One region of the Pseudomonas sp. PK-RTE-24 genome, then DNA from elsewhere that is predicted to be linked to it. Evidence: predicted binding sites of a transcription regulator. Region 1 holds the regulator's gene; each other region holds the start of a gene.
The links. Region 1 encodes sigma-54, which starts transcription at its own class of promoters, with help from an activator protein. Its sites were predicted from a motif close to ANTGGCATNNANNTTGCTNT; they were not measured.

Region 1 (10,404 bases):
AAACCTTCGGGCATGCGGCGATTGTCGACCCGTGGGGGCGCGTACTGGCCCAACAGGATCAAGGCGAGGCGGTGTTGCTGGCCGCCCGCGACAGCGATGAACAAGCGTCCATCCGGGCGCGCATGCCGGTGACGCGTCATCGGCGGTTTTTCTCGCAGGGCGCCCAGCGGCCTGCTTCAGAACACGAATTTAAGGCGTAAACCTATGAGCGAGTTGTTGTCCTCAGTCAGTGATCACCTGTTGGCACCCGGCGGTGTCACGATCGAGAGCCTGCAAGGCGTGCTCGGCGATCTGGCCGGACCGGGCATCGATGCCGCCGACCTGTATTTCCAGGGCCAGATTTCCGAGTCATGGGCGTTGGAAGACGGCATCGTCAAGGAAGGCAGCTTCAACCTCGATCAGGGTGTCGGCGTGCGTGCACAGTCCGGTGAGAAGACCGGTTTTGCCTACAGCAACGCGATCACCCTCGAGGCCCTCGGCGCAGCGGCCCGCGCCGCGCGTTCGATCTCCCGTGCCGGACAGAACGGCACCGTGCAGGCATTCACCAGCCAGGACGTCGCGCAGCTGTACGCGCCGGATAACCCGCTGGAAGTGCTCAGCCGCGCGGAAAAAGTCGAGTTGCTCAAACGCATCGACGTCGCCACCCGCGCACTCGATCCACGGATTCAGCAGGTCAGCGTGAGCATGGCCGGGGTCTGGGAGCGGATTCTGGTGGCCTCCACCGACGGTGGCCTGGCCGCCGACGTGCGACCGCTGGTGCGCTTCAATGTCAGCGTCATCGTTGAGCAGAACGGCCGGCGCGAACGCGGCGGGCATGGCGGCGGCGGGCGTACCGATTACCGCTACTTCCTCGCCGAAGACCGCGCCATGGGTTATGCCCGCGAAGCGCTGCGCCAGGCACTGGTCAACCTTGAAGCAATTCCAGCGCCGGCCGGTACCTTGCCGGTGGTGCTGGGTTCCGGCTGGTCCGGGGTGCTGCTGCACGAAGCGGTCGGTCACGGTCTGGAAGGCGATTTCAACCGCAAGGGCAGCTCGGCCTATAGCGGGCGCATGGGCGAAATGGTTGCCTCCAAGCTTTGCACCATCGTCGATGACGGCACCTTGAGCGGTCGTCGCGGTTCGCTGAGCGTCGATGACGAAGGCACACCAACCGAGTGCACCACGCTGATCGAAAACGGCGTGCTCAAGGGCTACATGCAAGACAAGCTCAATGCGCGGCTGATGGGCGTGGCGCGCACCGGTAACGGTCGTCGCGAATCCTATGCGCATCTGCCGATGCCACGCATGACCAACACCTACATGCTCGGTGGCGAAAGTGATCCGGCGGAAATCATCGCTTCGGTGAAGAAGGGCATCTACTGCGCCAACCTCGGCGGCGGTCAGGTCGATATCACCAGCGGCAAGTTCGTGTTCTCGACGAGCGAGGCTTATCTGATCGAGGACGGCAAGATCACCGCACCGGTCAAAGGCGCGACATTGATCGGCAACGGCCCCGAGGCGATGAGCCGGGTGTCGATGGTTGGTAACGATCTGGCGCTGGATAGCGGTGTGGGTACGTGCGGTAAGGATGGGCAGTCGGTGCCGGTGGGTGTCGGCCAGCCAACGCTGAAAATCGATGCGATTACCGTGGGTGGCACGGGCGCATAAGAACGGTGGGGCTTTCGGGTGGCGCGCAGGACGGCCACCCGGTGGCGATTTTCAACGCAGGCCGCGTTGAGTCTCGTCCAGCTCCCGAATGTATTTGAAGATCTTGCGGCTCGAAGCAGGTGGTTTGTTTTGCGCAACCTCATGCTGGGCCTGACGGATCAGGGAACGCAATTGCTGGCGATCGGCGTCCGGGTACTCGATGACGAATTTCTCCAGCACGGCGTCATCGCCCGCGATCAGGCGGTCACGCCAGCGTTCCAGATTATGGAAACGCTCGTTGTACTGGCGAGTGGAGGCATCGAGTTGATCGAGCAGAGTCAGAATCGCGTCAGTGTCCTGGTCGCGCATCAGTTTGCCGATGAACTGCAAATGCCGTTTACGCGCGATGTTCGCGGTGTGCTTGGGCGCATCGGCCAATGCCCGGCGCAAAGCGTCGGTCAACGGCAGTTTGGCGACCAGATCAGGCTTGAGTGTGGTCAGGCGCTCGCCGAGGTCAACCAGCGCATGCAACTCGCGTTTGACCTGAGATTTGCTTTTTTCTCCCGTATCGAGGGAGTCGTCGTAAGAATCAACCATGGTGGCAGTCCGCAAAGAAACGCCGCCATGATAACCAGTCGGGGGCCGCTTGTCCGGCCCGGTCGCTCGATGACCCCAGCCGAAAGCAGAATTTGAGTGGAGATGAGCATGAGTGCAGTTCAAAGCGTCGGCCCGCAGGCATTGCCGGCACTGCAAGAACAGGTCGAGCAGATCATCGCCGAAGCCAAGCGCCAAGGCGCCAGCGCCTGTGAAGTCGCGGTGTCGCTGGAGCAGGGGCTGTCGACCTCGGTGCGTCAGCGCGAGGTCGAAACCGTTGAATTCAATCGTGATCAGGGTTTTGGCATCACCCTGTACGTCGGCCAGCGCAAAGGCTCGGCCAGCACCTCGGCCACCGGGCCGGAGGCGATTCGTGAAACCGTCGCTGCAGCACTCGCGATAGCCAAACACACCTCCGAGGACGAAGCCTCGGGTCTGGCCGACGCCGCACTGATGGCCAGGGATGTGCAGGACTTCGACCTGTTCCACGAATGGGACATCACCCCGGAACAGGCCATCGAGAAGGCTTTGCTCTGCGAGGCAGCGGCGTTCGATGCCGATGCGCGGATCAAGAACGCCGACGGCACCACCCTCAGCACCCATCAGGGCTGCCGGGTTTATGGCAACAGCCACGGTTTCATCGGCGGTTACGCGTCGACCCGGCACAGCCTGAGTTGCGTGATGATCGCCGAAGCTGACGGGCAGATGCAGCGCGATTACTGGTATGACGTCAATCGCCAGGGCAGTCTGCTCGCCGATCCGGTGAGCATCGGCCAGCGTGCCGCGCAACGGGCGGCGAGCCGTCTGGGCGCGCGGCCGGTGCCGACCTGCGAAGTGCCGGTGCTGTTTTCCGCCGAACTGGCGGGCGGTCTGTTCGGCAGCTTCCTCTCGGCAGTATCCGGCGGCAGCCTGTATCGCAAATCGTCGTTTCTGGAAGGCACACTGGGGCAGAAGCTGTTCCCGGAATGGCTGACCATTGATGAGCGTCCGCATCTGATGCGTGCCATGGGCAGTGCTTCCTACGACGGTGATGGCCTGGCGACTTACGCGAAACCGTTCGTCGAAAAGGGCGAGTTGGTCTCCTACATCCTCGGCACCTATTCCGGACGGAAACTGGGCATGCCGAGCACCGCCAACGCGGGCGGGGTGCACAACCTGTTCGTCACCCATGGCGACGAGGATCAGGCAGCACTGCTCAAGCGCATGGGCCGGGGATTGCTGGTCACCGAGTTGATGGGCCATGGCCTGAACATGGTCACCGGTGACTATTCGCGCGGCGCTGCGGGCTTCTGGGTGGAAAACGGCGAGATCCAGTTCGCCGTGCAGGAAGTGACCATCGCCGGCAACATGCGTGACATGTTCAAGCAGATTGTCGCAGTGGGTAATGATCTGGAACTGCGCAGCAACATTCGCACCGGGTCTGTGTTGATCGAGCGGATGACTGTCGCCGGCAGCTAAGCCGCGAATCCGCCAACAAAAAAAGGCGCGCCATCCGTTGTGGATGGCGCGCCTTTTTTATTCGCTTCGCACAAATCCCCTGTGGGAGCGAGCCTGCTCGCGAAAGCGGTGGATCAGTTGCAAATGTGCTGGCTGACACGGCGCATTCGCGAGCAGGCTCGCTCCCACAAATGAACAGCGCAAACTCGAACGCTTGTTTTGGTTCTCATTATCATCTAATAATAAATCTCATTTCCGGACGAGTCACGGATCATGAGTTCTGCCTTGCACGAGCAGCCCTACCTCGAAAGCCGGCGCTGGATGAGTCGCCAGATCCGTTGCGCGCTAACGCCTGCAAGGAAGGCTGTGCGGTGATCGACGTCGCCCTGGAACACACCCGCCTGTCGCGCAGCCAGCTGAAAGAGTTGCTCAACCCCGAGAAACTCACCGCCGGCGGCGTGTAAACCCCGCAACCGCTTTGGAGGCTCATCATGGAGCACTGGAAACGCACGATCGAACGGGCCAATCGCTGCTTCATGCTGGGCGAACTGATCGACGCCCGCGAGGCTTACCTGCAAGCCCTGGCCCTGGCGCAAGTGTTGTTCGAACGCTGGGCGGATGCCGACGAAGCGGTGGCGGCCTGCGTCGTCTCACATCACAACCTGGCTGACCTGCATCTGCGCCTGAACCAACCGGAGGAGAGCGCCGAATATCTCTGTGCCATCCATCAACGTTTGTTGCAGACCATGCAGGACGAGCGCTTGCGTCCGGCCCTGCGTGAGGCGGCGCTGCGCCAGAGCAGCAAGACCTATGTCGAACTGTTGAACTTCATCAGCGAGCACGGCGAATACCCACGCACCCAGCGCCTGCTGCATCCGGACACCGGCAATGCCCGCCGCGCCTCAACTTCTCATCAGTATGGAGTCCATTGAAATGGCTTTTACCTTGCCTGCCTTGCCTTACGCCTACGATGCCCTCGAGCCGCACATCGATGCGCAGACCATGGAAATCCATTACACCAAGCATCACCAGACCTACATCAACAACCTCAACGCCGCCGTGGAAGGCACCGAGTTCGCCGAGTGGCCGGTGGAAAAACTCGTCGCCAGCGTGCAGCAACTGCCGGAAAAACTTCGCGCGGCGGTGATCAATCAGGGCGGCGGCCACGCCAACCATTCGCTGTTCTGGGAAGTGATGGTGCCCAACGGTGGCGGCAAGCCCAGCGGCGCGCTGGCCAAGGCCATCGACGAGCAACTGGGCGGACTCGACAGTTTCAGGGAAGCGTTCACCAAAGCCGCGCTGACCCGTTTTGGCAGCGGCTGGGCGTGGCTGAGCGTGACACCGGAGAAAAAACTGGTCGTGGAAAGCAGCGGCAACCAGGACAGCCCGTTGATGAACGGCAACACCCCGATCCTTGGCCTCGATGTCTGGGAGCACGCTTACTACCTGCGTTACCAGAACCGTCGCCCGGAATACATCAACGCGTTCTACAACGTGATCAACTGGCCGGAAGTTGCTGCGCGCTATCAGGCCGCACTGGTTTAAGCCTTCAATAAAAACAATCAGGGCTGACTATGGGCACGGAAACACTGGCGATTGGCAGTGGGCGCATGTTTCGTTACGCGGTGGGTTCGCTTTTGCTGTTGGCGGGTATGACTTTACTGGTCGCCCACGCTTTGCAATGGCTGAATCTGGAACCGAGGCTGTTACGTGCCTTGCAGGGCGGTGCCATCTGCGCCTTGGGCACGGCGCTTGGCGCGGTGCCGGTGCTGGTGATCCGCCGCATGCCGCAGGCACTCAGCGACACCTTGCTGGGATTTGGTGCCGGGGTGATGCTGGCGGCGACGGCGTTTTCGTTGATCGTGCCGGGCATAGCTGCAGCTGAGAGCCTTGGCCTGACGCCGTGGGCCGCCAGTGGCCTGATCTGCTTCGGCATCCTGCTCGGTGCGTTCGGTCTGTATCTGGTGGATCGGCGCATTTGCGGTGCCTCGCCGGAAATGCTCGTCGGCACGCTGGAGCATCCGGTAATTCCACCGCGAATCTGGCTGTTCGTGTTCGCCATCATCGCGCACAACATTCCGGAAGGCATGGCGGTTGGCGTATCTGCCGGAGGCGGGATGGCGGACGCCGACAGTCTGGCGATGGGCATTGCGTTGCAGGATGTGCCGGAAGGACTGGTGATTGCTCTGGTGCTGGCCGGGGCGGGAATGTCGCGGGTCAGGGCGTTTCTGATCGGCGCGGCGTCGGGGCTGGTCGAACCGATATTTGCGCTGCTGTGTGCGTGGCTCGTGAGTCTGGCTCAGGTGCTGTTGCCGTTGGGGCTGGCACTGGCGGCGGGGGCGATGTTGCTGGTGGTGACCCACGAAGTGATCCCGGAATCGCGCCGTCATGGGCATGACAAGCTGGCCAGTCTGGGCCTTCTGATCGGGTTTTGTCTGATGATGGTGATGGATACGGCGTTGGGGTGAATGGAGGCGAGGAACAGTGTCCCCGCCTCGAGGATTATTCACCTTCGTCGAAATACCTTTCGATCAGATCGACCAATGCGTCCATGGCTTCCTGAGCCTGTTCGCCTTCGGTGCTCAAATGGATCTTGGTGCCTTTACCCGCCGCGAGCATCATCATTGCCATGATGCTCTTGCCGTCGACAGTCGTTTCAGGTGTGCGTCCCACTCGGATCGTGCAGTCTGGATACTGACCCGCCACGCCGACAAATTTGGCCGATGCCCGGGCATGCAGGCCCAGCTTATTGATGATTTCGATTTCACGAGCAGGCATCGCGGTGTAAATCCTTTAGGTGAGGTCGCGGTGGCGAACCTGGACGTTCTTCAGGGTTTTCTGCAGGGCCTGACCCAGTCGTTCGGTCAGGTAGACGGAGCGGTGATGCCCGCCGGTGCAGCCAATGGCAATGGTGACGTAGGCGCGGTTGCTGGCGGCGAAGCGTGGCAGCCACTTGTTCAGGTAGGCGTAGATGTCCTGATACATTTCTTCGACATCCGGCTGCTGCGCCAGGTACTCGGCCACCGGTGCATCAAGGCCCGACTGAGCGCGCAGCTCCGGTTTCCAGTACGGATTGGGCAGGCAGCGCACGTCGAACACCAGGTCGGCGTCGACCGGCATGCCGCGCTTGAAGCCGAACGACTCGACCAGAAACGCCGTACCGGGCTCCGGTTGATTCAACAGGCGCAACTTGATGGTGTCGCGCAGTTGATACAGATTCAGACTGGTGGTGTTGATCTTCAGGTCGGCCAGATCGGCGATCGGACCGAGCAGGGCGGTTTCGTCGTGAATCGCCTCGGCCAGTGAGCGATTGGCGTTGCTCAGCGGGTGACGACGACGGGTCTCGGAAAAACGCTTGAGCAGGGTTTCTTCATCGGCGTCCAGGTACAGCACATCGCACTTGATATGCTTGGCACGCACGTCTTCGAGCAACTCAGGGAAACGTGACAGATGGCTGGGCAGGTTGCGCGCATCGATCGACACGGCGACCAGCGGCTGCGCCAGTTCTGTGTGAATCAGCGCTCGCTCGGCCAGTTCCGGCAGCAAACCGGCCGGCAGATTGTCGATGCAGTAGTAGCCGTTGTCCTCAAGGACATTCAGGGCGGTACTTTTACCCGAGCCCGAACGGCCACTGACAATGATCAAACGCATGATTAGTGCCCGTTCTGCTCGTCCAGTACGACCTGGTACAAGGCTTCATTGCTCGGAGCGCTGCGCAATTTGTCGCGCACTTCCTTGCGGTCGAGCATGCTGGCGATCTGGCGCAACAACTCCAGATGCGCGTCGGTTGCGGCTTCCGGGACCAGCAGTACGAACAACAGGTCCACCGGAGCGCCGTCGATGGCGTCGAAATCGATCGGGGCTTCGAGGTGCAGCAGGGCGCTCACTGGCCCCGCGCAGCCCTTGAGGCGGCAGTGGGGAATGGCGATGCCGTTGCCAAAACCGGTGGAGCCGAGTTTTTCACGGGCGATCAGCGCCTCGAAGACATCCTGCATCGCCAGATCCGGCACTTCGCGGTGGATCAGGTTGGCAATCTGTTCGAGGGCTTTTTTCTTGCTGCCGCCCGGCGCGTTCACTTGGGAACGGCCGGGGGTCAGGATGGTTTCAAGTCGGATCATGGATAGGGGTGTTAACGACCGGTCGCGCCCTGGAGGAGGCTCTGGGTCTTTTCCTTATGCTTTTTGAGTTGGCGATCCAGCTTGTCGGTAAGTGAGTCGATCGCAGCGTACATGTCGGTATCTTCTGCGTTTGCGACCACTTCACTGCCGGGGATATGCAAGGTGGCTTCGATCTTCTGTTTCAGCTTTTCGACGCACATCGTGACCTGCACGTTGGTGATCTTGTCGAAATGTCGCTCCAGTCGCTGGAGTTTTTCCTCGATGTAGGAACGCAGAGGTTGGGTCACTTCCAGTTGGTGTCCACTGATGTTGACTTGCATACAGCTTCTCCTTCGTTGCCAGTGCATAAAGCGGCAGGCCGAAAAGCCTGCCACTGGAACGCTGTAACGTGGCTTACATCAACCGCTTGCGTTCGCTCGAAGGCGCGATTCCGAGGGATTCGCGGTACTTGGCGACGGTGCGGCGAGCCACCTGAATGCCTTGTGCCTCCAGTAAACCAGCGATCTTGCTGTCACTCAACGGCTTTTTCTGATTTTCCGCAGCGACCAGTTTCTTGATGATCGCGCGGATCGCCGTGGACGAGCATTCGCCGCCTTCGGAGGTGCTGACGTGGCTGGAGAAAAAGTATTTCAGCTCATAAATACCGCGCGGGGTATGCATGAATTTTTGTGTGGTCACCCGGGAAATCGTCGATTCGTGCATGCCGACCGCTTCGGCGATGTCATGCAATACCAACGGCTTCATTGCTTCGTCGCCGTACTCGAGGAAGCCGCGCTGATGTTCGACGATCTGCGTGGCCACTTTCATCAGGGTTTCGTTGCGGCTCTGCAGGCTCTTGATGAACCAGCGGGCCTCCTGCAACTGGTTGCGCATGAAAGTGTTGTCGGCGCTGGTGTCGGCACGCTTCACAAAACCGGCGTACTGGGCGTTGACGCGCAGGCGAGGCACCGATTCCTGGTTCAGCTCGACCAGCCAGCGCTCGTTGTCCTTGCGCACGATCACGTCGGGAATGACGTATTCGGCTTCGGTCGACTCGATCTGTGAGCCGGGACGCGGATTGAGGCTCTGCACCAGTTCGATGACCTGGCGCAGCTCGTCTTCCTTGAGCTTCATCCGGCGCATCAACTGGCTGTAATCGCGGCTGCCGAGCAGGTCGATGTAATCGGCGACCAGACGCTTGGCCTCGGTCAGCCACGGCGTCTTCGCGGGCAGCTGGCGCAATTGCAGCAGCAGGCATTCGCTGAGGTTGCGTGCGCCGATACCGGCGGGCTCGAATTGCTGGATGCGATGCAGGACAGCTTCGATTTCGTCGAGCTCGATGTCCAGTTCCGGGTCGAACGCTTCAAGAATCTCTTCGAGTGTTTCGTCCAGATAGCCCTGATTGTTGATGCAGTCGATCAGAGTCACGGCGATCAGGCGATCGGTGTCGGACATCGGTGCCAGGTTCAGTTGCCAGAGCAGATGGCTTTGCAGGCTCTCGCCGGCCGACGTGCGGGTGGTGAAATCCCACTCATCGTCATCGCTGCTCGGCAGGCTGCTGGCGCTGGTCTGGTAGACGTCTTCCCAGGCAGTATCCACTGGCAGTTCGTTGGGGATACGCTCGTTCCAATCGCCATCCTCGAGGTTATCCACCGTCGGGGCGGTTTCCTGGTAGGAGGGTTCCTGGATTTCGGCGGGCTTCTGTTCGGCGTTGTCGGCCAGCGGATCGGCATTGTCGAAGTCGTCGCCTTCTTCCTGGCGCTCGAGCATCGGATTGGATTCCAGAGCCTCCTGGATCTCCTGTTGCAGGTCCAGGGTCGACAATTGGAGCAGGCGGATGGCCTGTTGCAGCTGCGGTGTCATCGTCAGCTGCTGGCCCATTCTCAAGACTAGCGATGGTTTCATGGCAGGGGCTTAACACCTTATTCGCCGGCGCTTTGCGCCATCCACTACAGGGCGCCGAAGCGCCAAACTTAAGCAAATTATATGCCTGAAACTGAAGTGTTTGCCTAGAGCGCTGTAACAATTAAAGCGGATAAATGCGCCTTGAATCGATACAGCGCTGTCGCGCTTACAGGCGGAACTCGTGACCCAGATACACTTCCTTGACCAGATCGTTGGCCAGGATGGTCTCGGCATCGCCTTCAGCGATCAGTTGACCGTCGTTGACGATGTAAGCGGTTTCGCAGATATCCAGCGTCTCACGCACGTTGTGGTCGGTGATCAGCACACCGATGCCCTTGGCCTTGAGGTGATGGATGATCTGCTTGATGTCGCCGACCGAGATCGGGTCGACACCGGCGAACGGTTCGTCGAGCAGGATGAACTTGGGTGCAGTGGCCAGGGCGCGAGCGATTTCCACCCGGCGACGCTCACCGCCGGACAGGCTCATGCCGAGGTTGTCGCGGATGTGGCTGATGTGGAATTCCTGCAGCAGGCTTTCCAGCTCCTTGCGACGACCGGCCTTGTCCAGCTCCGGACGGGTCTCGAGGATCGCCATGATGTTGTCGGCGACCGACAGTTTGCGGAAGATCGACGCTTCTTGCGGCAGATAGCCGATACCGGCCTTGGCGCGGCCGTGCATCGGCTGGTGGCTGACGTCCAGATCATCGATCAGCACACGGCCCTGATCTGCCTGCACCAGGCCAAC
Region 2 (10,404 bases), 1.2 Mb from region 1:
TGCTGCGTTTTACCAAAATGCACGGCCTGGGCAACGACTTCATGGTCCTCGACCTGGTCAGCCAGCACGCGCACATTCAGCCCAAACACGCCAAGCAATGGGGCGATCGCCACACCGGTATCGGTTTCGACCAGTTGCTGATCGTCGAAGCGCCGAGCAACCCGGACGTGGACTTTCGCTACCGGATCTTCAACTCCGACGGCTCGGAAGTGGAGCAGTGCGGCAACGGTGCGCGCTGCTTCGCCCGCTTCGTGCTCGACAAGCGTCTGACCGCCAAGCGGCAGATCCGCGTCGAGACCAAGGGCGGCATCATCGAACTGGACGTGCGTAACGACGGCCAGATCGGCGTCAACATGGGCGCGCCGCGCCTGGTGCCGGCAGACATTCCATTCCAGGCGCCGGCCCAGGCCAGCAGCTATCAGCTGGAAGTCGATGGCACCACGGTCGAACTGGCCGCCGTGTCGATGGGCAATCCCCATGCGGTCATTCGCGTGGACGACATCAACAGCGCACCGGTGCATGAACTGGGGCCGAAGATCGAACACCACCCGCGCTTTCCGGCGCGGGTCAATGTCGGCTTCCTTCAGGTCATCGATCGCCATCGCGCGCAACTGCGTGTTTGGGAGCGCGGCGCCGGGGAAACCCAGGCCTGCGGCACCGGCGCCTGTGCGGCGGCGGTGGCGGCCATCAGTCAGGGGTGGATGGATTCGCCGCTGTTGATCGACCTGCCCGGCGGGCGTCTGTCCATCGAGTGGGCCGGCCCGGGCGAACCGGTATTGATGACCGGTCCGGCAGTGCGTGTATACGAAGGACAAGTGCGTCTTTGAGCGAGCAGAAATCATGACCGACAAGCCACAGGTACCCGCCCGACCAGCCGACGAATCAGCGTCCGAGAGCCTCGAGGCAGCCGCAGTTGCCGCCTACCTGGAGGCTCATCCGGACTTCTTCGTCGAGCACGAAGAGCTGCTGCCCTCGTTGCGCATTCCGCACCGACGCGGCGACACCGTGTCGCTGGTCGAGCGGCAGATGACCATCCTGCGCGACCGCAATATCGAGATGCGCCATCGCCTTTCGCATCTGATGGACGTGGCTCGTGACAACGATCGCCTGTTTGAAAAAACCCGCCGCCTGATTCTCGCGCTGATGGATGCATCGACCCTGGAAGACGTGGTCATCAGCGTTGAGGACAGCCTGCGTCAGGATTTCCAGGTGCCTTTCGTCAGCCTTATCCTGCTCGGCGACAACCCCGCACCGGTCGGCCGCTGGGTGACTCACGCCGACGCGCAAACCGCGATCGGCGGCCTGCTCACCGAAGGCAAAAGCGTCAGCGGCAGCCTCCGTGAACATGAGCTGGATTTCCTCTTCGGCGAAGAACAGCGCCAGCAGATCGGCTCGACCGCCGTGGTTGCCATCAGCCATCAGGGCATTCACGGCATTCTGGCGATCGCCAGCCGTGACCCGCAGCACTACAAGAGCTCGGTCGGCACCCTGTTCCTCAGCTACATCGCCGAGGTCATGGGCCGCGTGCTGCCACGGGTCAACAGCTCGCTGCGCTCGGTACGCTGACCATGGAACGACAACTGGACGCTTACTGCGAACATCTGCGCAGTGAGCGGCAGGTGTCGCCGCACACCCTGTCGGCTTATCGCCGCGACCTCGATAAAGTCCTTGGCTGGTGCATCAAGCAGAACATCGGCAGCTGGGCCGCGCTGGACATCCAGCGCCTGCGCAGCCTGATTGCCCGGTTGCATGCGCAAGGCCAGTCCTCGCGCAGCCTCGCCCGCCTGCTCTCGGCGGTACGCGGGCTCTATCACTATTTGAATCGCGAAGGCCTGTGCGACCACGACCCGGCCACTGGCCTGGCCCCACCGAAAGGCGAACGACGCCTGCCGAAAACCCTTGATACCGACCGCGCATTGCAGCTGCTGGAAGGTGCGGTCGAGGACGATTTTCTCGCCCGGCGTGATCAGGCGATTCTTGAGCTGTTCTATTCTTCTGGCCTGCGCCTGTCCGAGCTGACCGGGCTCAATCTCGATCAACTCGACCTCGCCGACGGCATGGTTCAGGTGCTCGGCAAGGGCAGCAAGACCCGACTGTTGCCGGTTGGCACCAAGGCCCGCGAAGCCTTGGAACACTGGTTGCCGCTTAGAGCCATGACCAACCCGGCGGACGATGCGGTTTTTGTCAGCCAGCAAGGTCGGCGTCTCGGCCCGCGCGCGATTCAGGTGCGGGTCAAACTGGCTGGCGAGCGCGAACTGGGGCAGAACCTGCATCCGCACATGCTCCGGCACTCGTTCGCCAGCCATTTGCTCGAGTCTTCACAGGATCTGCGCGCGGTGCAGGAATTGCTCGGCCACTCCGATATCAAAACCACGCAGATCTATACCCACCTCGACTTCCAGCATCTGGCGGCGGTCTACGACAGCGCCCATCCCCGGGCCAAACGCATGAAAGGCGATGATTCATGAGCATTCAGTTGATCACCTTCGACCTCGACGACACTTTGTGGGATACCGCGCCGGTGATCGCCAGCGCTGAAACCGTGTTGCGCGAATGGCTGAGCGAGCATGCGTCGAACCTGGGCGCGGTGCCGGTGGAGCATTTGTGGTCGATTCGCGAGCGAGTGCTGGCGGGCGAACCGGGCCTCAAACACCGCATCAGCGCGCTGCGCCGACGTGTGCTGCTCCATGCGCTGGAAGAAGCCGGGTATGCCCACGGCGAAGCGTCGGAGCTGGCTGACAAGGCTTTTGAAGTGTTCCTGCATGCGCGGCATCAGATCGAAGTGTTCCCGGAGGTCGAGCCGCTGCTGGAGCTGCTCGCCAATCATTACGCCCTCGGCGTGGTCACCAATGGCAATGCCGACGTGCGCCGGCTGGGGCTGGCGGATTACTTCAGGTTCGCCTTGTGTGCCGAAGACATCGGCATCGCCAAACCGGATGCGCGGCTGTTTCATGAAGCGTTGCAGCGCGGTGGTGTGGGTGCTGAAGCGGCGGTGCATGTCGGCGATCATCCCGGCGATGACATCGCCGGGGCGCAGCAGGCGGGGTTGCGCGCGGTGTGGTTCAACCCGACAGGCAAGGTCTGGGAGGCGGAGCGCTTGCCGGATGCGGAAATTCGCAGCCTGACCGAATTGCCCGCCGTGCTCTCGCGCTGGAATGAGCAACACTGACCCTGAATTAACTTCATTCCCTGTGGGAGCTGGCTTGCCAGCGAAGAGGCCAGCACATTCAACATCAATGTTGTCTCACAGGCAGCTATCGCTGGCAAGCCAGCTCCCACAGGGTCTGCATTGCCTTCACAACCTTTATTTCAGGCATAAAAAAGCCCGCAGCGACGGCGGGCTTTTTCAGCAAGCGAGCGACGCGCCTCAGATAGGGCGGCTGCCGTACTTGTTATCCGGCTTCTTGGGCGGATCGGCGACCACGTTGGCCTCCACTTCCTGCACCTTGCCGCCGCGCGCAAGGAATTCTTCCATGGCCTTGGCCAGGGCGTCGCGCTCCTTGTTCTTGGCTTCGATGCTCGGCAACTCGTCGACCGAGACCGCAGCCTTGGCTTTGCCTTTGGCAGCCGGGGCCGGCGTGTCGTCACCGCCATCGTCTTCGGTAACGTCTTCCGCTGCCGCTTCCAGGCCTTCCTCGGCCTCGTCTTCGTCGCCTACTTCGAGGTCGTCGTTTTCCAGATCATCGTCGCTCATGTTCTACCTCATGACTTGCCAAAAGCAGATTAGTTATAGACCAGCTTTGGCGGCTGTCGAAGCCGCCGTTGAAAAATCTTCTGCCGCTGCCCGGCAGCGGCTCATGCCTGTTCACCGTGCAAGGTGGCGAGGACTTTACGGGCACCGCCATGATCACGGTGCTCGCCCAGATAAATCCCTTGCCAGGTACCCAGTGCCAGCCGCCCTGCCGCAACCGGCAGACTGACCTGGCAACCGAGCACGCTGGCCTTGAAGTGCGCCGGGAGATCATCCGGGCCTTCGTCGTTGTGCTCGTAGCCGTCTGTTCCTTGTGGGATCAGACGATTGAAAAATCGTTCGAAGTCGCGACGAACTGCCGGATCGGCGTTCTCGTTGATGGTCAACGATGCCGACGTGTGCTGCAGCCACAAATGCAACAGACCGACCCGACAGGCCTTGAGTTCAGGCAAGCCTGCGAGCAACTCGTCCGTCACCAGATGAAAGCCCCGGGGCCTTGCCCGCAGGGTTATCAGAGTCTGTTGCCACATACAGTTCTCCGCTCGTTCGGGGCGCATTCTAGCGTGCTCTGAAAAAAAACAAAGGCCCTAATATTCCTGCAGCGATGTAAGCGATTGCCCGCAGAAAAAGCCTCGTCGTAAAGACGACCAAAGCCGTAAGAAAAATCCTTTCAGCCGCACCTTGAATGACAAATCCCGGACAAAAAAATGCCCGGCGAACCGGGCAGTTTTTTTATCGCGCGTACTTACAGGTTGTAGCCGCGTTCGTTGTGTTGTGCCAGATCGAGGCCGACCGACTCTTCTTCCTCGGTTACGCGCAGACCCATGACGGCGTCCAGCACCTTGAGGATGATGAAAGTCACGATCGCGGTGTAGATCACCGTGAAGCCGACGCCTTTGATCTGAATCCAGACCTGCGCGCCGATGTCAGTCACGGTGCCGAAGCCGCCCAGTGCCGGTGCGGCAAACACACCAGTGAGGATCGCGCCGAGGATACCGCCGATACCGTGCACGCCGAAGGCATCCAGGGAGTCGTCATAGCCGAGTTTGCGTTTCAGGGTGGTGGCGCAGAAGAAGCACACCACGCCTGCGGCCAGACCGATCACCAGTGCACCCATCGGGCCTACAGTGCCAGCGGCCGGAGTGATCGCGACCAGACCGGCGACCACACCCGAAGCAATGCCCAGTGCGCTTGGCTTGCCGTGGGTGACCCACTCGGCAAACATCCAGCCCAGTGCCGCAGCGGCAGTGGCGATCTGGGTAACCAGCATGGCCATACCGGCAGTGCCGTTGGCGGCTGCAGCGGAACCGGCGTTGAACCCGAACCAGCCGACCCACAGCATCGCCGCGCCCATCAGCGTGTAGCCGAGGTTATGCGGAGCCATCGGTGTGGTCGGGAAGCCTTTGCGCTTGCCCAGTACCAGGCACGCGACCAGACCGGCGATACCGGCGTTGATGTGCACCACGGTGCCGCCAGCGAAGTCGAGCACGCCCCAGTCCCACATCAGGCCGCCGTTACCGGACCAGACCATGTGCGCGATCGGTGCATAAACCAGCGTGAACCAGATGCCCATGAAAATCAGCATCGCGGAGAACTTCATACGCTCGGCGAACGCACCGACGATCAGCGCCGGGGTGATGATCGCGAAGGTCATCTGGAAGGTGATGAACACCGCCTCAGGGAACAGCGCCGCCGGGCCGGTGATGCTCGAAGGCGTGACACCAGCGAGGAACGCCTTGCCCATGCCGCCGAAGAACGAATTGAAGTTGACGACGCCCTGTTCCATGCCGGTGGTGTCGAAGGCAATGCTGTAGCCATAAATGACCCACAGGATGCTGATCAGGCCGGTAATGGCGAAGCACTGCATCAGCACGGAAAGAATGTTTTTCGAGCGAACCATACCGCCGTAGAACAGCGCCAGACCGGGGATGGTCATGAACAGCACGAGCGCTGTCGAGGTGAGCATCCAGGCGGTGTCGCCGGAATTGAGGACTGGCGCTGCCACTTCGTCTGCCGCCATGGCGATGCCGGGCATTACGATGGACAACAGGGCGCCTAGCCCTGCGAATTTACGCAGAGTCATATTGTTTTCTCCTGGGGCGTTGGGTTTGTGGCGGCGCTTAGATCGCGTCGGTATCGGTTTCGCCGGTACGGATGCGGATCGCCTGTTCCAGATTGACCACGAAGATCTTGCCGTCACCGATCTTGCCGGTGTTGGCCGCTTTGGTTATCGCCTCGATAACCCGATCCAGATCCTTGTCGTCGATGGCCACGTCGATTTTCACCTTGGGCAGAAAATCGACCACATATTCCGCGCCGCGATACAGCTCGGTGTGACCCTTCTGCCGGCCGAAGCCTTTGACTTCAGTGACGGTAATGCCCTGCACGCCGATTTCGGACAGCGACTCGCGCACGTCGTCCAACTTGAACGGCTTGATGATGGCAGTGACTAGCTTCATGAAACTCTCTCCCGAATTGGTGGACTTGCCCCAGGAAAACAAACCCGTCTCAAGTCTAAGCGCAGTGCCTGGCTTTGTAACGCATCGTTGACGCCAGCTAACCGCATCAGACGAAACTCCCCGCTTCGTCTGCCGCACTGCATTCGTCACAGCGACTGCATCAGTGCATGGGTCGAGGGTGACTAAGCAGAAACCTTGCCAGCTCGGCAAAAACCCTGCATTTCAATCGCTTGGCACCTGTTGCAAGCGCTCGGGCAGAAAAGCTTTTGCCGATACGCACAACAACGGTGCGCCACCGTCCGTCCCCCTGCGCGAAAAGCGTGCATCCGTGCAACGGGATTGACTATAGACACTGCGTGATACACTGCCGGCCATTGTTTCCAGGACATTTCCCATGCTCGCGCCCAAAGACTTCCTCGACGCCCTGAGCGGCACCGCCTCCCGCCTCTTCAGCGGCGACACCCCGCTGCCGAAAGCCGAAATCGAAAGCCAGTTCAAAATGCTGCTGCAAAGTGCCTTCAGCAAACTCGATCTGGTCAGCCGGGAAGAGTTCGATAGTCAGATGGTAGTGCTGGCGCGTACTCGCGCCCGCCTCGAAAGCCTCGAAGCCAAGGTTGCCGAGATGGAAGCGAAGCTGACACCGCCCGCTGAATAATTCGCGTCCCCTGTAGGAGCTGCCGAAGGCTGCGATCTTTTGATCTTCAGCCCTTCAACCATCCCCGCAACGTCCTACAACCTGCACCACCGCCGTCCGATTGCGCCGAAAAGCCCAGGTTTCTAAGCTCATCCGATGCTGAATGTTCAGCACCGGGTTTGGCGACCTGGATCGAATTTGACGCAATGCAACTAAACTCACACAGAGGTTTTTTCTCTCAACGAGTTATGGCGGCTTTGCGTGGGAGACCTCAGGGTCTGCCGGTTTCGAATTCACCGGTTCGCCAACCCGCGCATAGCTGCCACCCTTTTCGTTTGGCGACGAACAGAAGCAGTTTTCTTCACTTGAATTCGAGAACTGAACCATGGACGAAAACTACCTGAAACCTAGCATCTTCACCCGCCACAAACTCCCCCTCAACGCACTCCTCATTCAGAACCAACCCTGGTTCTGCGCCCGAGACCTGAGCCGCCTGCTGCACATCTACCTCAACGAACGCATGCTGCGAAAACTCGACCCCGACCAATACCAAACCCGCAAAACCCTGATCCACAACCAGATCGAAAACACCCTGCTGATCAGCGAATCAGGCATCTACGCCCTCCTCGTCTACCACTACTGTCCCGAATACCGAGCGCTGCGCGAATGGCTCACCCACCAAGTCATCCCCACACTGCGCGACGCCCAACTCCCCAGCACAAGCGAACGCCCACATCTCAGCTTGCTCAGTTGGCCGGACATGACGTTGAGTTTGCTGCACTGGAATAACCAGCCGTGGATACGGTTGCAGGATGTACCACACATGGTGACGGAGCGAGAACAAGCAAACCGCACGGTTGTGAACTCATGGTGGAGAAAGGCTCTGCAATTGATCTGAATTTTTGCGCTGCAACCTCACCAACGGTCATTTCAGTGATATCACTGAAATGACCTGTTTTGTGTCTTCGTTAACTCGCCCCCCCTACTCCGAAATCCTCCACTCACAGAAGTAACGTCCTACAAAACGCGTCCCCCACGTCTGATTTCGCTGCCCCCTCTCTGCTGGCTATCTTCTGCGACCAGATCCAAACAGATGAAAACAATGAGAAGAAAAGGCAAAGCAACGGATCTTCGCAACCAGACATTCAGATCAAACTCGCGAAAGATCGCCTACAAATTCTTTATAAAGAACATTGCCCCGAGAATCCCAAATATTGATGCAGCAGCGGTCAAGTTTGAGCCAATTACCCCAGCAGCGATAAAGCAATACTTTCTCTGGGAGGGGCCAACAATTTTCCCTTGGGATGACGTTGCAGACTGGAAAAGTAAAGATGCGAAAGGTCTGGATTTGGCGATATGGTTCAAACAGATTCTTTGCGGCATGTGCTATGCGACCCCGCGCGCAAGCTCTATCTGCTTAAAGATTATTCTGTTGGAAGGGCATCCGGACAGGGCGCACCCGCTTCGCGGCAGGATCGCGCCGATTGCTCTGCTTGTCGCAGATCACTATGCGCGAGCGCTAGGATGCAAAGAAATCGAAATTCAGGATCCTGATCCGAATGTTGTCTTTTACTACCGGAAACTGGGGTTCGAATTCGACCATACCAACCGGCTTGTCATTTCTGTGAACGGTCAATAACATCGAAATCAACAACCCAATCGTACGAGGTGCGTATGAGCCCAAAAAAGCGAAAGGCAAAGCTTCTTCAGATTGTTGAACTACATCTCGAAGCACTCCGGTTGGCTGGGGATATGTCAGCCAACCAACGGCGATTTATTGAAGTTGCTGTTACGTGTGGGCCAGAGCTTGAGCCAAGCGGCCCGCTGGCCGGTAGAAGATCCTGAGTCAAAAATAAAAAGGCGTCCATAGGACGCCTTTTTTGTGTTTGGAGGAGTAGTCGCAGCGATTCTTTAGCTCCTGGCTTTGCAACCATGGGTTCAGAATCCGACGAGCTGGCCCGTCGTCACTACTTCAGAGAAACCAGCTTTCTCTGCTGCCAAAAATGCGGGGGAGCTTTTACTGGTGCCCAGTCCCAACGAATGCGCAGTTGCAGTCCTCGAGCGGGAGGATCCGTCAATGCCGAGCGAGAGTCAACGCTCCAATTCAGGCAAGCACTGACAGCCCATCGGGTCTTGATACGTCTTGTAAACCTCTATTTCAGCACTGAAACCCGGCTCAACTATCCTTCAAAAACCCGCAGGAAGCGGCCCCCGATTCAACTCAAGGAACGACCATGTCCCTCTCCATTGTCCACAGTCGCGCCCAGATTGGCGTGGAAGCCCCCGCTGTTACCGTCGAAGTCCATCTGGCCAACGGTCTGCCGTCGCTGACCATGGTCGGCCTGCCTGAAGCGGCGGTGAAGGAGAGCAAGGATCGCGTACGCAGCGCGATCATCAATTCCGGACTGCAATTTCCGGCGCGGCGGATCACCTTGAATCTGGCGCCGGCGGACCTGCCCAAGGATGGCGGGCGGTTTGATCTGGCGATTGCTTTGGGGATTCTGTCGGCGAGTGTGCAGGTGCCCTGCCTGACCCTGGACGAGGTGGAATGTCTGGGTGAGTTGGCGCTGTCGGGTGCCGTGCGGCCGGTGCGTGGTGTGCTGCCGGCGGCACTGGCGGCGCGCAAGGCCGGGCGGGCGCTGGTGGTGCCTCGAGCGAATGCAGAAGAGGCGTGCCTGGCATCCGGGCTCAAGGTGTTTGCGGTCGATCATTTGCTGGAAGCGGTGGCGCATTTCAATGGGCACACGCCGGTCGAGCCTTACGTTTCCGATGGTTTGATGCACGCTGCCAAGCCCTATCCCGACCTCAACGAAGTGCAGGGTCAAACAGCCGCAAAACGCGCATTGCTGATTGCCGCAGCGGGGGCGCACAACTTGTTGTTCAGCGGGCCTCCGGGAACCGGCAAGACGCTGCTGGCCAGTCGTCTGCCAGGATTACTGCCACCGCTTTCCGAATGTGAGGCGCTGGAAGTGGCAGCGATTCAATCGGTCGCCAGCGGGGTGCCTCTGACTCACTGGCCGCAACGCCCCTTCCGCCAACCACACCATTCGGCTTCAGGGCCGGCATTGGTCGGTGGCAGCTCGAAACCGCAACCCGGCGAGATCACCCTCGCCCACCATGGCGTGCTGTTTCTCGATGAGTTGCCGGAGTTTGATCGCAAGGTGTTGGAAGTTTTACGCGAGCCTTTGGAGTCGGGACATATCGTCATCGCGCGGGCCAAGGATCGCGTACGTTTCCCCGCGCGATTTCAATTGGTTGCCGCGATGAATCCGTGTCCCTGTGGATATCTTGGCGAACCGAGCGGCAAATGCTCGTGCACACCGGACATGGTCCAGCGCTATCGCAACAAGCTGTCAGGGCCGCTGCTGGACCGGATCGATCTGCACCTGACCGTGGCGCGGGAGGCAACCGCGTTGAATCCGGCAGCCAAGCCCGGCGAAAACAGCGCCAGCGCTGCGGCTCTGGTGGCCGAGGCTCGCGAACGACAGCAGAAGCGTCAGGGCTGTGCCAATGCGTTTCTCGATCTGCCGGGGCTCAAGCGTCACTGCAAGTTATCCACAGCTGACGAGAAATGGCTGGAGGCGGCATGCGAGCGACTGATCCTGTCGCTGCGCTCGGCG
Region 3 (10,404 bases), 650 kb from region 1:
GGAAACGCTCAACGCCTCGGGCGATTCCTACAGCGGCAGCCCGTTCGTACAAGTGTTCTCGATGCTCGGCAGCAACACCGCCGCGCACATCCTCAACTTCGTCGTGCTGACCGCCGCGCTGTCGGTGTACAACAGCGGCACCTACTGCAACAGCCGTATGCTGCTGGGGATGGCCGAGCAGGGTGACGCGCCGAAAGCTCTGGCGAAGATCGACAAGCGCGGCGTGCCGGTGCGTTCGATTCTGGCTTCGGCGGCAGTGACGCTGGTTGCCGTGTTGCTCAACTACCTGATCCCGCAGCACGCGCTGGAACTGCTGATGTCGCTGGTGGTTGCGACGCTGGTGATCAACTGGGCGATGATCAGCTACTCGCACTTCAAATTCCGCCAGCACATGAACCAGACCAGACAGACGCCGCTGTTCAAGGCGCTGTGGTACCCGTACGGCAACTTCGTCTGCCTGGCGTTCGTGGTGTTCATCCTCGGCGTGATGCTGCTGATCCCGGGAATTCAGATCTCGGTGTACGCGATTCCGGTGTGGGTGGTGTTCATGTGGGTCTGCTACCTGATCAAGAACAAGCGCAGTGCCCAGCAGGCGCTGCCAGTGATCGCCAAGTAACCGCTCAAGCAGAAACAGCAAACCCGGCCAAGTGCCGGGTTTGTTGTTTTGAGATGGAAAAATCTGGCATCACACCGAACCCTGTGGGAGCGTGCCTGCTCGCGAAAGCGGTCCATCAGAAACATCTGCATCGACTGACACACCGCCTTCGCGAGCAGGCTCGCTCCCACAGAGGTTGAGTGAATCAGGTTATCCTGCACGCTCTGATTACGGACGCTTTTCCATGCTGGTGATTTCCAACAATGTGCATCTGCCGGATGCCGAGATCGAATTGACCGCCATCCGCGCGCAGGGCGCCGGTGGGCAGAACGTCAACAAGGTCTCCAGCGCCATGCACTTGCGCTTCGACATTCCCAACTCGTCATTGCCGGAGTTCTACAAGGAACGCCTGCTGGCGCTGCGTGACAGCCGTATCACCAGCGACGGCGTGCTGATCATCAAGGCGCAGCAATATCGCACCCAGGAAGCCAACCGCGCCGATGCGCTGGAGCGGCTGGTCGAGCTGATTCTCAGCGCCACCAAAGTGGAAAAGAAACGCCGCCCGACCAAGCCGACCCTCGGCTCGAAGAAGCGTCGGCTGGAGTCGAAAACCAAGCGCGGCAGTATCAAGGCCGGGCGCGGCAAAGTGGATTTTTAAGCCTCGCGGTATTTTGCCGTGTGCCTATACAGATAGACACTCAAGCCAAGTCCGCTCAACGCAGCGAAGGCTGCGAACAGGAAGATCGAAGCAAAACCGAATCCTGCTGCGATCGCCCCGGCCAGCGGCCCGGTGATCCCCAGCGACAAATCAATGAACAGTGAATAGGCACCGACCGCCGCGCCACGGCTCGAGGCCGGCACCAGATTCACTGCTTCCACGCCCAGCGCCGGGAACACCAGCGAGAAGCCGAAACCGCTCAGCGCCGCGCCCGCCAGTGCCCAATGCGCATCCGGCGCGATCCACAGCAACAACAAACCCAACGTTTCCACCGACAGGCAGGCAATCGCCACGCGGAAGCCGCCGAGGCGGTTGATCAGGTTGCCGAACAGCAGCCGCGCGCCGATGAAGCTGGCGCCGAACAGGCTCAGGCACAGCACCGCGTTGTCCCAGTGCTGGGTCGCGTAGTACAGGGTGATGAAAGTGGCGATGGTGCCGAAGCCGATCGAACCCAGCGCGAGCCCGCAGCCGTGGGGGAAGACTTTGCCCAGCACATGCATGAACGGCAGGCGTTCACCGGCGACGATCGGCGCGGCGGTCTTCGGCCATGCCAGCGCCAGACCGAGCAAAGCGAGGAGGATGATGCTCACGCCCATGCTCCACAGCCCCAACCTGCTTACCAGCCACACACCGAACGGCGCGCCGATCGCCAGGGCGCCATAACTGGCGATGCCGTTCCAGGAAATCACTTTCGCCGTATTCGCCGCGCCGACCCGGCCGATGCCCCAGCCAATCGAACCGGAACCGACCAGGCTTTCCGCGCTGCCCAGCACCAGACGGCCAATTAAGAGGCTGATCAGACTGAGCAGCGGCAGGTTCGGCGTCCACGCGGAAATCAGCATGAACACACCGCTCAAGCCGCAACCAGCGAGGCCAATCATCACTGCGCGTTTGCTGCCCTGGTTGTCGATGATCTTGCCGGCATACGGGCGGCTGAGCAGGGTGGCGAGGTATTGCACGCTGATCACCAGCCCGGCGATCACGGCGCCGAAACCAAGGTCACTGTGGACATAGCCCGGCAACACGGCGAGCGGGATGCCGATGTTCAGGTAACCGATAAAGGTGAAGAGGACGATGGAGACTACTTGCAGCGTAACCGCCAGCGGACGCTGGGGCTCGGATATAGACGACATGGGTAACGATCCACGGGAGCAGCAGATTAGATAGGCTGCTTATGATACCGGCGTGAACCGTTCAGGGGCGGGGAAAAGTAAAACTATTTGCCGGGCGGCGCTTTCACGATTTCGCCGGGGCGACCAGTTGCGTGGTGACGAGGGCGGCGAGGGCGTTTTCTTCGCTGCCGAAACGTTCGAGCAGGGCAGCTTGCTTCTCGGGCGAGAGGCGATTCCAGATCTCGATCATCTTCTCGGTGGCGCCGATCAGCACGGCAGCTTGGCTTTCGGAGAATTCGTCGGTCATGGCGGGCTCGGGTTTCAGGCAGTGTGGAAAGCGCATGTTAGCGCTTTCCACACGGTCTGTACGGCGGGTCTTACTCTTCGCTGTCGGCTTTGCGGCTGTCAGCGGCTTCCTGCGGCTCGGGCTTTTCAGCGCCGGCGTGTTGCGGGGTCGTCTGCTCAGGTACGTGCAGGCTTGGGAAGGGGAGATTGGGAATCTCGTGCATGGGTGCGCTCCTCGCTAAGTCTGTTGATAGATCAGGTGCTCCGCGCTTTACAAAGCCTGCGCAGGATACAGCAGGAAAAATGACAATCAGACTTTTAATTCAAATTAATGCGACAGATGGCCGCAGGGGAGGCAAGCGCTGGGTCTGCTGATCGTTCCCACGCTCTGCGTGGGAACGCCTCAATGGACGCTCTGCGTCCGCTGTTGGGACGCGGAGCGTCCCGGGCTGCATTCCCACGCGGAGCGTGGGAACGAGCATAGGGGGCTATTTGCAGGCGTCAGCGATGGCGTCCGCGAGCGATGCGAGGCGGGTGGCGTCGATGCCGGCGACGTTCGCGCGGCCGGAACTGACCATGTACACGCTGTGCCGCTCGCGCAGGGTTTTCACCTGTTCCGGCGACAGGCCGGTGTAGGAGAACATCCCGCGTTGCACACCGATGTGCGCGAAGCGCTCGCGCAAACCGTGGGGTTCCAGCGCTTCGACCAGACCGCTGCGCAGCTGGGCGATCCGCAGACGCATCGCTTCCACTTCATCGGCCCAGCGCGCTTTCAGCTCTGGATCGGCGAGGATGGTCGCGACCACCGCCGCGCCGTGATCCGGCGGCGTCGACCACAGATTGCGGGCGATGTTGGCCAGTTGGCTGCGGATGTCGATGAGCTTGTCGGCGCTGGTCGCGCAGACGATCAGTGCCCCGGTACGGTCGCGATACAGGCCGAAGTTCTTCGAGCAGGAACTGGTGATCAACAGCTCCGGCAGCTGTGCCGCGAACAACCGGGTCGACCACGCGTCCTGCTCCAGGCCATCGCCAAAACCCTGATAAGCAAAGTCGATCAGCGGCAGCAGATCGCGGCTGCGCACCACTTCAAGCACGCGCTTCCAGTCGTCATGGCTCAGATCGAAGCCGGTCGGGTTGTGGCAGCACGCATGCAGCAGCACCACGTCGCCCTTCGGCACTTCCTTGAGCACGGCGAGCATCGCTTCGACGTCGAGGCGATTGTCACTGCCCACATAAGGGTAGTGACTGACCTTGACCTTGGCGGCGGCGAAAATGGTTTCGTGGATCGGCCAGGTCGGGTTGCTCAACCACACGCCTTTGCCCGGCAGGCATTGGGCGATGAAGTCGGCAGCCAGACGCAGGGCGCCGGTGCCGCCCGGGGTCTGGGTGGCGCCGGCGCGTTGTTCGGTGATCAGTTGTGAGTCGGCACCGAGCACCAGCTCATTGATGACCTTGCCGAACAGCGGGTTGCCGTGGCCACCGATGTAGGTTTTGGTGTCCTGGCTTTCGACCAGTCGCGCTTCGGCGATTTTCACCGCTTCCGGGATCGGCGTCAGGCCCTGGGCATCCTTGTAGACGCCAACGCCAAGGTCGAACTTGCGCGGATTGGCATCCTGAGCATAGGCCTCCATCAAACCGAGAATCGGGTCGCCGGGGACCCGGCCGATGACGTCGAAGTGCATTACTTGCGTCCTTCTGCGGTCTTCGCTACTTCGTCAGTGCGCGCGGCCATGATGAAGTCGTTGCGGTGCAGGCCTTTGATCGAGTGGCTCCACCAGGTCACGGTGACTTTGCCCCACTCGGTCAGCAGGCCCGGGTGGTGACCTTCGGCCTCGGAGATCTCGCCCACGGCGTTGGTGAACGCCAGAGCGTGTTTGAAGTTCTTGAACAGGAAAACTTTCTCCAACTGCATGATGCCGTCGCGTACTTCGATGTTCCAGTCAGGGATCTGCTTGATCAGGATCGGCAGTTCCTCGTCGCTGACTTGTGGCGCATCGGCGCGGCAGGCTTCGCAGTGGGCTTGGTTCAAAGTCGACATGGTGGATTCCTGAAAACGAGTGTGTTTTTTATTAAAGCGCGTGTGCCGTCAATGCCGTCACGCTAAAGCAAAGTGGCGGCGACGGACAGACGCAATTGTCAGCAAAAGTCGCGGTTCAGGCGGCTTTGGGTTTCGGCGGAAATTTCGGCGCGTGCAAGCCCAGCTGCATGCCCTGACGGACCATGGCCATGATGTCTTCATGGGCCACATCGAACAGGCGCTTGAGATTGGGCAGGACGAAGTACAGCGGTTGCAGGATGTCGATGCGATACGGCGTGCGCATGGCTTCCAGCGGATCGAAGAGCTGATGTTCGGGCTCGTCCGACAGGCAGTAAACGGTTTCTTTCGGCGAAGACAGAATCCCGCCGCCGTAGATGCGCTTGCCGTGCGGGGTGTCGACCAGGCCGAATTCGATGGTCATCCAGTACAACCGGGCCAGATACACGCGCTCTTCCTTGGTCGCCTGCAGGCCGAGCTTGCCATAGGTGTGGGTGAATTCAGCGAAGTAGGGGTTGGTCAGTAGCGGGCAGTGGCCGAAGATCTCGTGAAAGATGTCCGGCTCTTGCAGATAGTCGAGTTCTTCGCGGGTACGTATGAAGGTGGCGACGGGGAATTGCTTGCTGGCAAGCAACTCGAAAAACGTCTGGAAGGGAATCAGTGCTGGCACCCGGGCAACCTGCCAGCCGGTGGTCTCGCCGAGGACTTTGTTGATCTCGGCCAGTTGCGGGATGCGGTCGTGGGGCAGACCGAGTTTTTCGATACCGTCCAGATATTCCTGGCACGCACGACCTTCAATCACCTTCAACTGGCGAGTGATCAGCGTGTTCCACACCGCATGTTCTTCGGCGGGGTAGTCGATAAAACCTTGCGCATCGGGCTCGCGAGCCACGTATTGCGTCTGCTTCATGCTGCTCTCCTGCTAGGAAATTCGTTTTTGTTATGTCCAGCGATGGCTAAAGGAATACCCGAGAGTGACAGGGTGTGCAGCATGTTGACCGGTGTGTGCGTAGGAAAATTCTGCTTGTTTCGTAAAGTTATCGTTACGCTTTGTCGGGTAATGCGCATTTACGGTGATTGGCGGGTTTGAAAAGGGTCGGGGCTGTCACATAATCTTGACAACTATCTGCGTGCCCCGACAGAAACATCTGCCCCGGGCGCGCCACAGAACCCTGTGGGAGCGAGCCTGCTCGCGAAAGCGGTCTGTCTGACACATCGATACTGGATGAGCTGGCGCCTTCGCGAGCAGGCTCGCTCCCACAAGGACATGTGTTTATCTTTCAAACCTGTCGGACCTTTTTCTATGCGCATCAAAGTCCACTGCCAGAATCGCATCGGCATCCTGCGTGACATCCTCAATCTGCTGGTGGCGTACGGGATCAACGTCGCACGCGGCGAGGTGGGTGGTGAGCATGGCAATGCGATCTACCTGCACTGCCCGAACCTGATCAACATCCAGTTCCAGGCGTTGCGCCCCAAGTTCGAGGCAATCGGTGGGGTGTTCGGGGTTAAGCGCGTCGGGCTGATGCCCAGCGAACGCCGGCACATGGAATTGAACGCACTGCTCGGCGCGCTGGAATTTCCGGTGCTGTCGATCGACATGGGCGGCTCGATCGTTGCGGCCAACCGCGCGGCGGCGCAGTTGCTCGGGGTGCGCGTCGATGAGGTGCCGGGGATTCCGCTGTCGCGCTACGCCGAGGATTTCGATTTGCCGGAATTGGTGCGCGCCAACAAATCGCGAATCAACGGCATGCGGGTCAAGGTCAAGGGCGACATCTTTCTCGCTGACATCGCGCCGCTGCAATCGGAACACGACGACAGCGAGGCCATGGCCGGCGCCGTGCTGACGCTGCACCGCGCCGATCGGGTCGGCGAGCGAATCTACAATGTGCGCAAGCAAGAGCTGCGCGGGTTCGACAGCATCTTTCAAAGCTCGAAAGTCATGGCCGCTGTGGTCCGCGAAGCGCGGCGCATGGCGCCGCTGGATGCGCCGCTATTAATAGAAGGCGAAACCGGCACTGGCAAGGAATTGCTGGCGCGCGCCTGCCACCTCGCCAGCCCGCGCGGACAGTCACCGTTGATGGCGCTCAACTGCGCCGGACTGCCTGAGTCGATGGCCGAGACCGAACTGTTCGGCTACGGCCCCGGCGCTTTCGAAGGCGCTCGCGCTGAGGGCAAGCTGGGCCTGTTGGAGTTGACCGCTGGCGGCACGCTGTTTCTCGATGGCGTCGGCGAGATGAGCCCGCGCTTGCAGGTCAAGCTGCTGCGCTTTCTTCAGGACGGTTGCTTCCGTCGCGTCGGCAGTGATGAAGAGGTGTATCTGGACGTGCGGGTGATCTGCGCGACGCAGGTGGACTTGTCCGAATTGTGCGCGCGCGGTGAGTTTCGCCAGGATCTCTATCACCGCTTGAACGTACTGTCGCTGCACATCCCGCCGCTGCGCGAGTGCCTCGACGGTCTGACGCCGCTGGTTGAACACTTTCTCGACCAGGCCAGTCGGCAGATCGGCTGTCCGCTGCCGAAACTGGCTCCGGCGGCGATGGATCGCCTCAGCCATTACCACTGGCCGGGCAATGTGCGGCAGCTGGAGAACGTGCTGTTCCAGGCGGTTTCCCTGTGCGACGGCGGCACGGTCAAGGCCGAACATATTCGCCTGCCGGATTACGGCGTGCGTCAGCCGCTTGGCGATTTTTCCCTCGACGGCAGTCTGGACGAGATCGTCGGGCGTTTCGAAAAAGCGGTGCTGGAACGGCTGTATTCCGAGCATCCAAGCAGTCGGCAGTTGGGCAAGCGACTCGGTGTGTCGCACACGACGATTGCCAACAAGTTGCGTGAGTATGAGGTTGGCAAAACCTCCGAAAGCTAAATAGAGCCTTTGTGGCGAGGGGATTTATCCCCGATGGGCGGCGAAGCCGCCCCGCTTTTTCTTCCCAGCGACCTCATTTGCAGGCTTGGCGACTGCTGCGCAGCCGAACGGGGATAAATCCCCTCGCCACAGGATCTCCATCCCCCGCCGAACTCAGGATTGCCACTAACCGGCATGACACCGCCGGTTTTTCGTCTTCGACCCATTTCAGATTCCCCCTCCGATCCCCTCAAGTCCCCTGTTTACCGGGCCTTCGCCCGCCAATAAAAAGTTGGTCTGCAAATTGCTTATGGCTGAGCAGTACAGCGGTGGGCGGCAAACGTCCGGCATGCAGAGGAAACACTGTGGACAAGTACCTTTATGTGGCAATGACCGGCGCCAGCCAGAACGCACTGGCGCAGCGGGCGCATGCCAACAACCTGGCGAACATTTCCACCAACGGCTTTCAGCGCGACCTCGAGCAGGCGCGTTCGATGCCGGTATTCGGCGACAGCTTTCCGGCGCGCGCGTTTGCCATGAGCGAACGTCCTGCCACCGACTTCACGCCGGGCTCGCTGGTGCAGACCGGTCGTGAACTCGACGTCGCGGTATCCGGCAACGGTTTCATCGCCGTGCAAAACCCCAGCGGCGGCGAAAGCTACGTGCGTACCGGCAGCCTCAACATCGACGCCCTCGGCGTACTGCGCGCCGGCAACGGCATGCCGGTGATCGGTAACGGCGGCCCGATCGCCGTGCCGCCCGAGCAGCAGGTGGAAGTCGGCGAAGACGGCACCATCAGCATTCGCGCAATGGGCGAAGGTCCGCGCGTCATGGCCGAAGTCGACCGGATCAAGCTGGTCAACCCGGACATCAAGAACATGAACAAAGGCCTCGACGGTTCGATTTACACCAAGGACGGCCAGCCGGCGCAAGCCGACGCCAACGTCAAACTGGTCTCGGGTTTCCTCGAGTCGAGCAACGTCAATGCCGTGGAAGAAATGACTTCGGTGCTGGCCCTGGCCAAGCAATTCGAGTTGCACGTCAAGATGATGAACACCGCCAAAGACGACGACCAGGCCATGGCTCGGGTCTTGCAGATCAGCTAATTATCAGAACGTCGCGCCGTAAAACAGGCGCACGAGGAGAATCGAATGCTTCCGGCTCTATGGGTTGCCAAAACCGGTCTGTCCGCCCAGGACACCAACCTGACCACCATTTCCAACAACCTGGCGAACGTTTCGACCACGGGTTTCAAACGTGACCGTGCCGAGTTCCAGGACTTGCTCTATCAGATCAAGCGTCAGCCAGGCGCCCAGTCGACCCAGGACAGCGAACTGCCGTCGGGTCTGCAAGTGGGTACCGGTGTGCGCATTGTCGGCACCCAGAAAAACTTCACCGCCGGCAGCCTGCAAACCACCGAGCAGCCGCTGGACATGGCCATCGACGGTCGCGGTTTCTTCCAGATCCTGCAGCCGGACGGCACCACGTCCTACACCCGTGACGGTACTTTCCACCTCGACTCCAATGGCCAAATCGTCAACGCCAGCGGTTTCGCCCTGGAACCGGCGATCATCATTCCGAACGATGCGCAGACCTTCACTGTCGGCCGTGACGGCACCGTGTCGATCACCATCGCCGGCAACCCGGCCTCGCAAGTGATCGGCAACCTGCAGACCGCCGACTTCATCAACCCGGCCGGTCTGCAAGCCGTGGGCAACAACCTGTTCCTGGAAACCGCTGCTTCCGGCGCGCCGCAGATCGGCACCCCGGGCCTGAACGGTTTCGGTACCACGCTGCAGAACACCCTGGAAACCTCGAACGTCAGCACCGTTGAAGAGATGGTCAACATGATCACCACTCAACGCGCCTACGAGATGAACTCCAAGGTGATCTCCACCGCCGACCAGATGCTCTCGTTCGTAACGCAGAATCTGTAATCCAGTCTTTGGGGCGGCCTGAGGTCGCCAGCAACACCGTGAGGTAGGGTCATGAAGCGCTTTGTATCTGTTCTGGCATTGAGTGGGGTCGTCTCGCTCGCGGGCTGCGTCGCCCCGACGCCCAAGCCCAATGACCCTTACTACGCCCCGGTGTTGCCGCGCACACCGTTGCCGGCGGCTGCCAATAACGGCTCGATCTATCAGGCCGGCTTCGAGCAGAACCTGTACAGCGACCGCAAGGCGTTCCGGGTCGGTGACATCATCACCATCACCCTGAACGAGCGCACCCAGGCGAGCAAGAACGCCAACTCGCAGATGGACAAGAACAGCGATAACTCGATTGGTCTGACCTCGTTGTTCGGCTCCAGCCTGACCACCAACAACCCGATTGGTGGCGGTGACCTGAGCCTGAACGCTGGCTACAGCGCCGACCGTTCGACCAAGGGCGACGCCAAGTCCGGGCAGAGCAACAGCCTGACCGGTTCGATCACCGTGACCGTGGCCGACGTGCTGCCCAACGGCATCATCGCCGTGCGTGGCGAGAAGTGGCTGACGCTCAACACCGGTGACGAACTGGTGCGCATCGCCGGTATGGTCCGCGCCGATGACATCGCGACCGACAACACCGTGTCGTCGACCCGCGTCGCCGATGCGCGCATCACCTACTCGGGTACCGGCGCGTTTGCCGATACGAGTCAGCCAGGCTGGTTCGACCGTTTCTTCCTCAGCCCGCTGTTCCCTTTCTAGGTGGCTACGTTGAATCTGAAAAGCCTTATGGTGGCCGCGTTGTTGATGTCTGCGGCGTTCACCGCACACGCCGAGCGGCTGAAGGACATCGCCAGCATTTCCGGCGTGCGCTCCAACCAGTTGATCGGTT

Region 2: a site for sigma-54 is predicted at 6,334-6,353, ahead of glnK (P-II family nitrogen regulator). Genes of this name have one in related genera too.
Region 3: a site for sigma-54 is predicted at 7,882-7,901, ahead of ACV8MC_RS25795 (flagellar basal body rod protein FlgF). Genes of this name have one in related genera too.

Annotation. Positions count from the first base shown of each region.
Region 1 is NZ_CM133224.1:536,212-546,615, reverse strand. Features, by position in the region: gene ACV8MC_RS02510 (carbon-nitrogen hydrolase family protein) at 1-200, shown strand, start outside; gene tldD (metalloprotease TldD) at 205-1,647, shown strand; gene yjgA (ribosome biogenesis factor YjgA) at 1,699-2,223, opposite strand; gene pmbA (metalloprotease PmbA) at 2,332-3,678, shown strand; partial or broken gene ACV8MC_RS02490 (FagA protein) at 3,931-4,011, shown strand; gene ACV8MC_RS02485 (hypothetical protein) at 4,149-4,589, shown strand; gene ACV8MC_RS02480 (superoxide dismutase) at 4,591-5,202, shown strand; gene ACV8MC_RS02475 (ZIP family metal transporter) at 5,232-6,125, shown strand; gene ACV8MC_RS02470 (HPr family phosphocarrier protein) at 6,160-6,435, opposite strand; gene rapZ (RNase adapter RapZ) at 6,451-7,308, opposite strand; gene ptsN (PTS IIA-like nitrogen regulatory protein PtsN) at 7,311-7,775, opposite strand; gene hpf (ribosome hibernation-promoting factor, HPF/YfiA family) at 7,787-8,095, opposite strand; gene ACV8MC_RS02450 (RNA polymerase factor sigma-54) at 8,169-9,659, opposite strand; gene lptB (LPS export ABC transporter ATP-binding protein) at 9,826-10,404, opposite strand, start outside.
Region 2 is NZ_CM133224.1:1,717,623-1,728,026, reverse strand. Features, by position in the region: gene dapF (diaminopimelate epimerase) at 1-827, shown strand, start outside; gene ACV8MC_RS07570 (DUF484 family protein) at 841-1,566, shown strand; gene xerC (tyrosine recombinase XerC) at 1,569-2,468, shown strand; gene ACV8MC_RS07560 (HAD family hydrolase) at 2,465-3,169, shown strand; gene sutA (transcriptional regulator SutA) at 3,368-3,694, opposite strand; gene ACV8MC_RS07550 (secondary thiamine-phosphate synthase enzyme YjbQ) at 3,796-4,221, opposite strand; gene ACV8MC_RS07545 (ammonium transporter) at 4,437-5,774, opposite strand; gene glnK (P-II family nitrogen regulator) at 5,812-6,150, opposite strand; gene ACV8MC_RS07535 (accessory factor UbiK family protein) at 6,545-6,805, shown strand; gene ACV8MC_RS07530 (BRO-N domain-containing protein) at 7,170-7,682, shown strand; gene ACV8MC_RS07525 (N-acetyltransferase) at 7,878-8,423, shown strand; gene ACV8MC_RS07520 (YifB family Mg chelatase-like AAA ATPase) at 9,019-10,404, shown strand, end outside.
Region 3 is NZ_CM133224.1:5,735,226-5,745,629, reverse strand. Features, by position in the region: gene ACV8MC_RS25840 (amino acid permease) at 1-616, shown strand, start outside; gene arfB (alternative ribosome rescue aminoacyl-tRNA hydrolase ArfB) at 840-1,253, shown strand; gene ACV8MC_RS25830 (MFS transporter) at 1,250-2,437, opposite strand; gene ACV8MC_RS25825 (hypothetical protein) at 2,550-2,732, opposite strand; gene ACV8MC_RS25820 (hypothetical protein) at 2,803-2,934, opposite strand; gene ACV8MC_RS25815 (amino acid aminotransferase) at 3,199-4,392, opposite strand; gene ACV8MC_RS25810 (4a-hydroxytetrahydrobiopterin dehydratase) at 4,392-4,748, opposite strand; gene phhA (phenylalanine 4-monooxygenase) at 4,864-5,655, opposite strand; gene ACV8MC_RS25800 (sigma-54-dependent phenylalanine hydroxylase transcriptional regulator PhhR) at 6,049-7,611, shown strand; gene ACV8MC_RS25795 (flagellar basal body rod protein FlgF) at 7,956-8,696, shown strand; gene flgG (flagellar basal-body rod protein FlgG) at 8,742-9,527, shown strand; gene flgH (flagellar basal body L-ring protein FlgH) at 9,579-10,274, shown strand; gene ACV8MC_RS25780 (flagellar basal body P-ring protein FlgI) at 10,302-10,404, shown strand, end outside.